DNA from 2 places in the Paracoccus saliphilus genome. Region 2 is predicted to be linked to the other one. Evidence: riboswitches for the same ligand, from Rfam matches in the RefSeq annotation. Region 2 holds a riboswitch; the other holds the start of a gene.
The links. A riboswitch is a leader RNA that binds a small molecule or an ion and turns the genes downstream of it on or off. The one in region 2 is predicted to bind thiamine pyrophosphate.

Region 1 (4,010 bases), 660 kb from region 2:
GACTGAAAACATCAGTCAGTCCCCCCGCACGAACAGGCACCGCGGGAAGATTTTGAAGGAAAGAGTCATCCCTCGACCTTCTCGACGTCTTCGACCGGCATGTAGAGATCACCGCCCTCGCGATATTTCCCGGCCATTTCTTCCATGCCCTTGGCGCGCGCATCGGCGCGGATGTCATGGCTGATCTTCATCGAGCAGAATTTCGGCCCGCACATCGAACAGAAATGCGCCACCTTATGGGCCTCTTTCGGCAGGGTCTGGTCGTGGAAGTCACGCGCGGTATCGGGATCGAGCGAAAGGTTGAACTGATCCTCCCACCGGAACTCGAACCGGGCGCGGGACAGCGCATCGTCGCGCAGCTTGGCCGCCGGGTGGCCCTTGGCCAGATCGGCGGCATGGGCGGCAATCTTGTAGGTAATCACGCCGGTCTTCACGTCATCACGGTCAGGCAGGCCCAGATGCTCCTTGGGTGTGACATAGCACAGCATCGCCGTGCCGAACCAACCGATCATCGCCGCACCGATGGCGCTGGTGATATGGTCATATCCCGGCGCGATGTCCGTCGTCAGCGGCCCAAGCGTGTAGAAAGGCGCCTCGCCGCAATGGGTCAGCTGCTTGTCCATGTTCTCCTTGATCTTGTGCATCGGCACATGGCCGGGGCCCTCGATCATGACCTGGCAGTCTTTTTCCCACGCGATCTGCGTCAACTCGCCCAGGGTTTCCAGCTCGGCGAATTGCGCTGCGTCATTGGCATCCGCGATAGAGCCGGGGCGCAACCCGTCGCCAAGGCTGAAGCTGACATCATAGGCGCGCATGATGTCGCAGATCTCGTCGAAATGCTCATACAGGAATGACTCGCGGTGGTGATGCAGGCACCATTTCGCCATGATCGAGCCGCCACGGCTGACGATCCCCGTCACCCGCTCGGCAGTCAGGTGGATGAAGGGCAGCCGCACACCGGCATGGATGGTGAAATAATCCACCCCCTGCTCGGCCTGCTCAATCAGCGTGTCACGGAACACCTCCCATGACAGGTCCTCGGCCACCCCGTTCACCTTCTCCAGCGCCTGATAGATCGGCACGGTGCCGATCGGCACAGGGCTGTTGCGGATGATCCAGTCGCGGATATTGTGGATGTTGCGCCCAGTAGACAGGTCCATGACCGTATCGGCGCCCCAACGGATCGCCCAGACCATCTTCTCGACCTCTTCCTCCATCGAGGAGGTGACCGCCGAATTGCCGATATTGGCGTTGATCTTGACCAAGAAGTTGCGGCCGATGGCCATCGGCTCGATCTCGGGATGGTTGATATTGGCGGGGATGATTGCGCGGCCCGAGGCTATTTCCTGCCGCACGAATTCCGGCGTGACGTGATCGGGAATGGCTGCGCCCCAGTCATTTCCGTCGCGGACCAGCTTTTCCTTCGCCGCTTTCCGGCCAAGGTTCTCACGGATGGCGACGAATTCCATCTCTGGCGTAACGATACCGGCGCGGGCATAGGCCATCTGCGTCACCGCCCCGCTTTTCGCCCTGAGCGGTTCATGCCGCAGCGGGAATCCCGGCACCAGCCGCTCACCCGTGGCAAAGCCGTTATCCTCGGGCTTGACCACGCGGCCATCGTAACGCTCGACATCCCCGCGTCCGGTGATCCAGTCCTCGCGCAGGCGCGGCAATCCCTTGGCGATATCGATCACCGCCTGCGGATCGGTATAGGGCCCCGAGCTGTCATATACACTCATCGGCGGCTCCATGGCCGAGGGGTGCAGCTCGATCTCGCGCATCGGCACGCGGATATCGGGATGCATCTCTCCCGGATGCCAGGCCTTGCGCGAGGCGGGCAGAGGTCCGGTGGTGATTTCAGGTGCGGCGGGCTGGCTGTGCTTATTCATGGCGTCTCCTCAAGCATCACTCGAAAAGACCCAGAATGATGGTTGAGGCAGAAAGCGACCGAACTGCGGTCCTTGCGGGGCCGCCACGGCCCAAAGAGCGGATGCCCTTCGGTCTTCCTACGCCAGTATCAACTGGGTCAGGTTCAAAGGGTCGCTGCACCGTGACTCGCGTCACCAATCAGCCTCTCAGTCCCTCGGGCGGGACTCCCCTGACGTGACGCAACGTCACAAACACGACAGGACTTGTCAAGCGCGGCTTTGCGCGACGCGGGAAGCGGATATGCGCAGCAGCACGTTGAAAGCCCTTCCCGGCGGGCACAGTTCATATCGGCAAAGCATTTCGTCACGATGAAAGGACGTTCGATGGCTTCCCTTTTCGATCCGTTGCAACTGGGCCCGCTGCGCCTGAGGAACCGCGTCATCATGGCCCCGCTGACCCGCAGCCGTGCCGGTGCCAAACGTGTCCCCAATGCGCTGATGGCCGAATATTACCGCCAGCGTGCCGGAGCCGGACTGATCCTGTCCGAGGCAACCAGCGTCACCCCGATGGGCGTCGGCTATGCCGACACGCCCGGCATCTGGAACGAAGAACAGGTCGAGGGCTGGAAGGCTGTCACCAGCGCAGTGCACGAGGCGGGCGGGACGATTTTCCTGCAGCTCTGGCATGTCGGACGCATCTCTCATCCGATGTTCCTGGACGGAGAGCTTCCCGTCGCGCCAAGTGCCATCCAGCCCGCGGGCCATGTCAGCCTGGTGCGTCCGAAAACCGCCTATGTGACGCCACGTGCGCTGGAAACCGATGAAATCCCTGGCATCGTCGAGGCCTATCGCCAGGGCGCCGAGAACGCCAAACGCGCCGGTTTCGATGGGGTCGAAATCCATGCCGCCAATGGCTACCTCATCGACCAGTTCCTGCAGGATCGCAGCAACAAACGGAGCGACCGCTATGGTGGTTCGATCGAGAACCGGGTGCGACTGCTGAACGAGATCACCGATGCGGTGATCGATGTCTGGGGCGCGAAGCGCGTGGGCGTGCATCTGGCGCCACGTGGGGACAGTCATGACCTGGGCGACAGCGATCCCGCCGCCCTGTTCACGCAAGTCGCCCGCGACATGGCGGCTCGCGGCGTGGCATTCCTCGCCCTGCGAGAGCGGATCGCCGAAGACAGCCTTCTGCCCAAGATCAAGCAGGCTTTCGGCGGCGTGGTCATCGCCAATGAAGGCCTGACCCGTGAAAGCGCCTCGCAATTGTTGGCAGAGGGTCATGCCGACGCCGCCGCCTTCGGGCGCGACTTCATCACGACGCCCGACCTGTCCGAGCGGTTTCGCAAGGGCCTGACGCTGAACGAGGCGAGGCCGGACAGCTTCTATGCCGGCGGAGCGGAAGGCTATACCGATTACCCGGTCGCGGAATCGATCGCCGCAGAGTAAGAACCGCCTCCTGCGCCTGCCACCCCGGTGGGCGCAGTCGGGCATTAAGATTACCTCTATGCCGGAAACCGTGATCGGTGCATGGGCCGACCAGAAATCAGGCGAAATCTGCCCCGGCCTAGAGTCCAAGTTCCCGGAACAGAAAGGGCAATTGTTCGGGCAGATCGTCGGCAATCAGACCGGGGCCAAAGCGTCGGGCAGCCTTGGCGTGGATCGCGACACCAAGCGCGGCTGCTTCGAATGCCGCGATCCCGCGCGCCAGGAATCCGACGATCAATCCGGCGAGGACATCGCCCGTCCCTGCCGTGGCCAGCCATGGTACATCACTGGCCGAATGGATATATGCCTGCCCGTCGGGCGCGGCGATCACCGTGTCGGGGCCTTTCAGAAGCACGACCGCACCGCAGCGCCTCGCCGCCTCGCGCAATGCGTCGACGCGGGAAAAGGCGGGGCCGCGCCGGGGCGTCTCGGCCAGCCGTCCGGCGAGATCGGGAAAGAGCCGTGCGAATTCTCCGGCATGGGGCGTCAGAACGCAGTTATCCGAAAGCCCCTCCGGCCAATGCGGCGCCTGTGCCAACGCCGTCAGCGCGTCGGCATCCAGCACGCAGGGTCGGGCGTGATCCAGCACGACCGGCAGCAAGCTTGCCGCTCGGTCCACACCACAGCCGGGACCAAGGCAGAGCCCGGCAA
Region 2 (4,010 bases):
GACCGAACGGAGCATCGGGCGTTCCAGATGCCGGGCGATATCCGCAGGCGTAAAGGCAAGGCTTTCAGCCAGGCGGAACCGCTCGGCCGGGATTGCCTGCCACCCCTGCAGGATCAGCCGCACCGAGAGCGGCAAGTTGAAGAAGACATGGGCAAGGATGACGCCCTGCCAACCATAAATGCTCATCTCTGGCAGGCCCAGAAGGCGCAACCCGTCATTGATCGCGCCGTTACGCCCAAAGACCGAGATCAACCCCATGATCGCCACGATCACCGGCAGGATGAAGGGCGCGCCCAGCAACGTGACCAGCGCCGCCTTTCCGGGAAAGCGCCGCCTCGCCAGCGCGCGTGCCACCGGGATTGCCAGTATGGCGGACAAGGCGGCGGATAGCACCGCCTGCCAGACCGTGAACCGCACGGCGCGCCAATCCCATATTCCCAGTCCCGACAATCCGCGCGCCTGCCACGCCACCGCCGCCAGCGTGCCCAGGATCAGCGCTGCCAGGGCGGTGGCAATCAGCACACCGCCGGGGTCGCGCTTTATTGCGAGAATGCCCGCAGCCATTCATCCAGAGCCGGTTTGCGAAGGGCTTCGGCCTCGTCCTCATTGTAGAACAGGGTTTTTTCGGGGCGGGGCAGGTCGCGCATGACCTCGGGCCATTCTTCCCGCGGCAACTTGGCAGGCATCGACCAGTTGGCCAGCGGGATCGTCCGTTGGAATTCTGGCGTCAGAATCCAATCCATGAATTCTTGCGCCAGTTCGGGTTGATCGGTCGATTTTACCTGCGCGGCAAGCTCGGCCATGAAGTAATGCCCCTCGGGAAAGATCGCGGCATGTTTGGTCGTGTCGCCTTCTGCCTCGATATGATAGGCGGGCGAGGTTGTGTAGGACAGCACCATGTCTGCCTCTCCATCGGTGAACATGCCGTAGGATTCCGACCAGCCCTTTGTCACGGTCAGGACCTTTGGGGCCAGTTTGGCCCACGCCTCGGGGGTGTCGTCGCCATAGACCGACTTGACCCACAACAGCAGGGCGAGGCCGGAGATCGAGGCGCGCGGGTCCTGGATGACGATCTTCAGATCGTCAGGCGCGTTCAGCAATTCGTCGAAGCTGGCGGGCGGGTTCTCCAGCCGCGTCTCGTCATAGACGAAGGCCGTCTCGCCCCAGTTATAGGGCAGGAAGATCTCATCGCTCCATTCCACCGGCAGTGACAGGTCCGAGATATCCTGACCATGCGGCGCGAACAGGCCCGAGGTGCGGGCGCGGGCCGTCACATCGGTGTTCAGGCCAAAGACGATATCGGCATCGGTGCCTTCGCCTTCCATCAGGATACGGGGCAGGATGTCGCCGGTGACGAATTCCAGGTCACAGTCGCAGAAAGCTTCGAAACCCTTTTCGATCTTGGGTCCCGGCCCCCATTCGCTGGCGATGTAATCGCCGGCATAGACGGTCAGCACGGGCTTGTCCTGGGCAAATGCCGGTGTGGCAGCCAGCAGTGCCGCGGCAATCATCCGGATTTTCATCGCCGAGCCTCCTCTTTTGCGGTGTCGAAAGAAAGGGCAGCGAAACCTTCCCTCCGCCGGGGTCAACCGGATCAGGTTCAACGGGTCCGCGATCACGCGTCTCAGCCCGAACGGGCCCCCCGAGGTATCCGCGCAGCATAGTGCAGCTGTGACACTTCGCAAGGTGAAAGCGAGGTTTCCAATGCTGGCGCGGACGGCTAGAAACATCGCCACGAGGGAAGAGAAGGACCGGCATGAGCGATCAGCCCACCCCGATGATGGCACAATATCTGGCGATCCGAGATGCGAATCCGGGCGCGCTGCTGTTTTATCGCATGGGCGATTTCTACGAGATGTTCTTCGAGGACGCCGTGCAGGCCGCCGCGGCGCTCGACATTGCCCTGACCAAGCGCGGCACCCATCAGGGAGAGCCGATCCCGATGTGTGGCGTGCCAGTTCATGCCGCTGAAAGCTATCTGCTGACACTGATCCGCAAGGGATTTCGTGTCGCCATCGCCGAACAGATGGAGGACCCGGCTGAGGCCAAGAAGCGCGGTAGCAAATCGGTCGTTGCGCGGGATGTCGTACGGCTCGTCACGCCGGGCACGCTGACCGAGGAATCCCTGCTGGAAGCGCGGCGTCACAATTTCCTTGCCGCCTTTGCGCAGGTTCGGGAGGAGGGGGCATTGGCATGGGTCGATATCTCGACTGGCGCATTCCAGGTGATGGAATGCCCCTTGCCGCGCCTGTCCCCGGAATTGGCACGACTGGCTCCGCGTGAATTGCTTGCGGCCGACGAGGCCGGGCTCGAGGACTTGGCCGCCGAGGCCGGGGCGGCGCTGACCGATCTGCATGCCAGCGCATTCGACAGCACAGCGGGTGCTCGGCGGCTCTGTGCGCTCTACGGGGTGGAAACGCTGGACGGGTTCGGCAGTTTCTCCCGCGCCGAGTTGTCGGCGATGGGTGCGATTGTCGACTACCTGGAGATGACGCAGAAGGGGAAATTGCCGCTACTGCGCCATCCGACCCGCGAAAGGGCGGGCGGGGCAATGCAGATCGACGCTGCGACGAGGCGCAATCTTGAACTGACGCAGGCGCTGTCGGGTGGGCGCGAGGGCTCTTTGCTGGCCGCCATCGATCGCACCGTGACCGCCGCAGGTGCGCGGCTGCTGGAGCGTCGTATCAGTGCCCCGTCCCGCGATCTGGCACTGATCCATGCGCGGCAGGACGCGGTGGCGCAGCTTGTGGACGATGCTCGCCTCTCGGCTGATCTGCGCGAGGCGTTGGCTCGGGTCCCCGATATGGACCGGGCGCTCTCCCGGCTGGCATTGGAACGTAGCGGGCCGCGCGATCTGGCGGCGATTCGGGCCGGGCTGACGCAAGGGGCGGCGATTGCCGAACGCTTGCCAGAGGATGCCGCGCAAGTTCTGTCCGATGCGGCCCGCGACCTGATCGGTCATGACGAGTTGATCGACCTGTTGGATAACGCTCTGGTGGCCGAACCTCCTCTGCTGGCCCGCGACGGAGGCTTTGTTGCACCCGGTTACGACGAGGATCTGGACCAAACCCGCAAACTGCGCGACGAAGGGCGCGGCGTAATCGCCTCGATGCAGGCCGATTATGCGGCGAAGGCCGGGGTTCAAAGCCTGAAGATCAAACATAACAATGTGCTGGGCTACTTCATCGAAACCACGGCGACCCATGCCGAGAAGATGATGAAGCCTCCCTTGTCCGAGACATTCATTCACCGCCAGACTACCGCGAACCAGATCCGCTTTACCACGGTGGAGCTGAGCGAGTTGGAAACCCGTATCCTCAACGCCCGTGATCGTGCGCTGGAGATCGAACGCGAGATTTTCACACAGCTGCGCAGCGCTGTGCTGGATCGGGCGGCGCAGATCGGACAGGCGGCCCGCGCATTGGCCGAAATCGACCTTGCCGGCGCCTTCGCCGATATCGCGGCAGGTGAGGGTTGGACCCGCCCCCGCGTCGATGACAGCCGCGCCTTTGTCATCGAAGGTGGAAGGCATCCGGTCGTCGAAAGGGCGCTGAAGCGAAAATCAGAAAGCTTTGTCGCGAATGACTGTGTGCTCACGGCTGGTGATACCCCGGCGATCTGGTTGCTGACCGGACCGAACATGGCAGGGAAATCGACCTTTCTGCGGCAGAACGCGCTGATTGCGGTGCTGGCGCAGGCCGGGGGTTTCGTGCCCGCCCGGCAGGCCCATATCGGCATGGTCAGCCAGTTGTTCAGCCGGGTGGGCGCCGCCGACGATCTGGCGCGGGGGCGCTCGACCTTCATGGTCGAGATGGTCGAAACGGCGGCGATCCTCAATCAGGCCGACGATCATGCGCTTGTCATTCTTGACGAGATCGGGCGCGGGACGGCGACATGGGACGGGCTGTCCATCGCATGGGCGGTGATGGAGCATATGCACGAGGTCAACCGCTGCCGCGCGTTGTTCGCCACCCATTATCACGAGATGACTGCACTGACCGCCAAGCTCG

Region 1: linked by a shared signal. The riboswitch ahead of thiC (phosphomethylpyrimidine synthase ThiC) and the one ahead of JHX88_RS00800 (thiamine ABC transporter substrate-binding protein) in region 2 are both predicted to bind thiamine pyrophosphate.

Annotation. Positions count from the first base shown of each region.
Region 1 covers NZ_CP067140.1:3,894,088-3,898,097, forward strand. Annotated here, with positions in the region: gene JHX88_RS18650 (FAD-dependent oxidoreductase) at 1-12, opposite strand, end outside; gene thiC (phosphomethylpyrimidine synthase ThiC) at 66-1,889, opposite strand; TPP riboswitch at 1,987-2,110, opposite strand; gene JHX88_RS18660 (alkene reductase) at 2,253-3,320, shown strand; gene JHX88_RS18665 (bifunctional ADP-dependent NAD(P)H-hydrate dehydratase/NAD(P)H-hydrate epimerase) at 3,439-4,010, opposite strand, start outside.
Region 2 covers NZ_CP067140.1:173,743-177,752, forward strand. Annotated here, with positions in the region: gene JHX88_RS00795 (thiamine/thiamine pyrophosphate ABC transporter permease ThiP) at 1-564, opposite strand, end outside; gene JHX88_RS00800 (thiamine ABC transporter substrate-binding protein) at 540-1,523, opposite strand; TPP riboswitch at 1,555-1,655, opposite strand; gene mutS (DNA mismatch repair protein MutS) at 1,757-4,010, shown strand, end outside.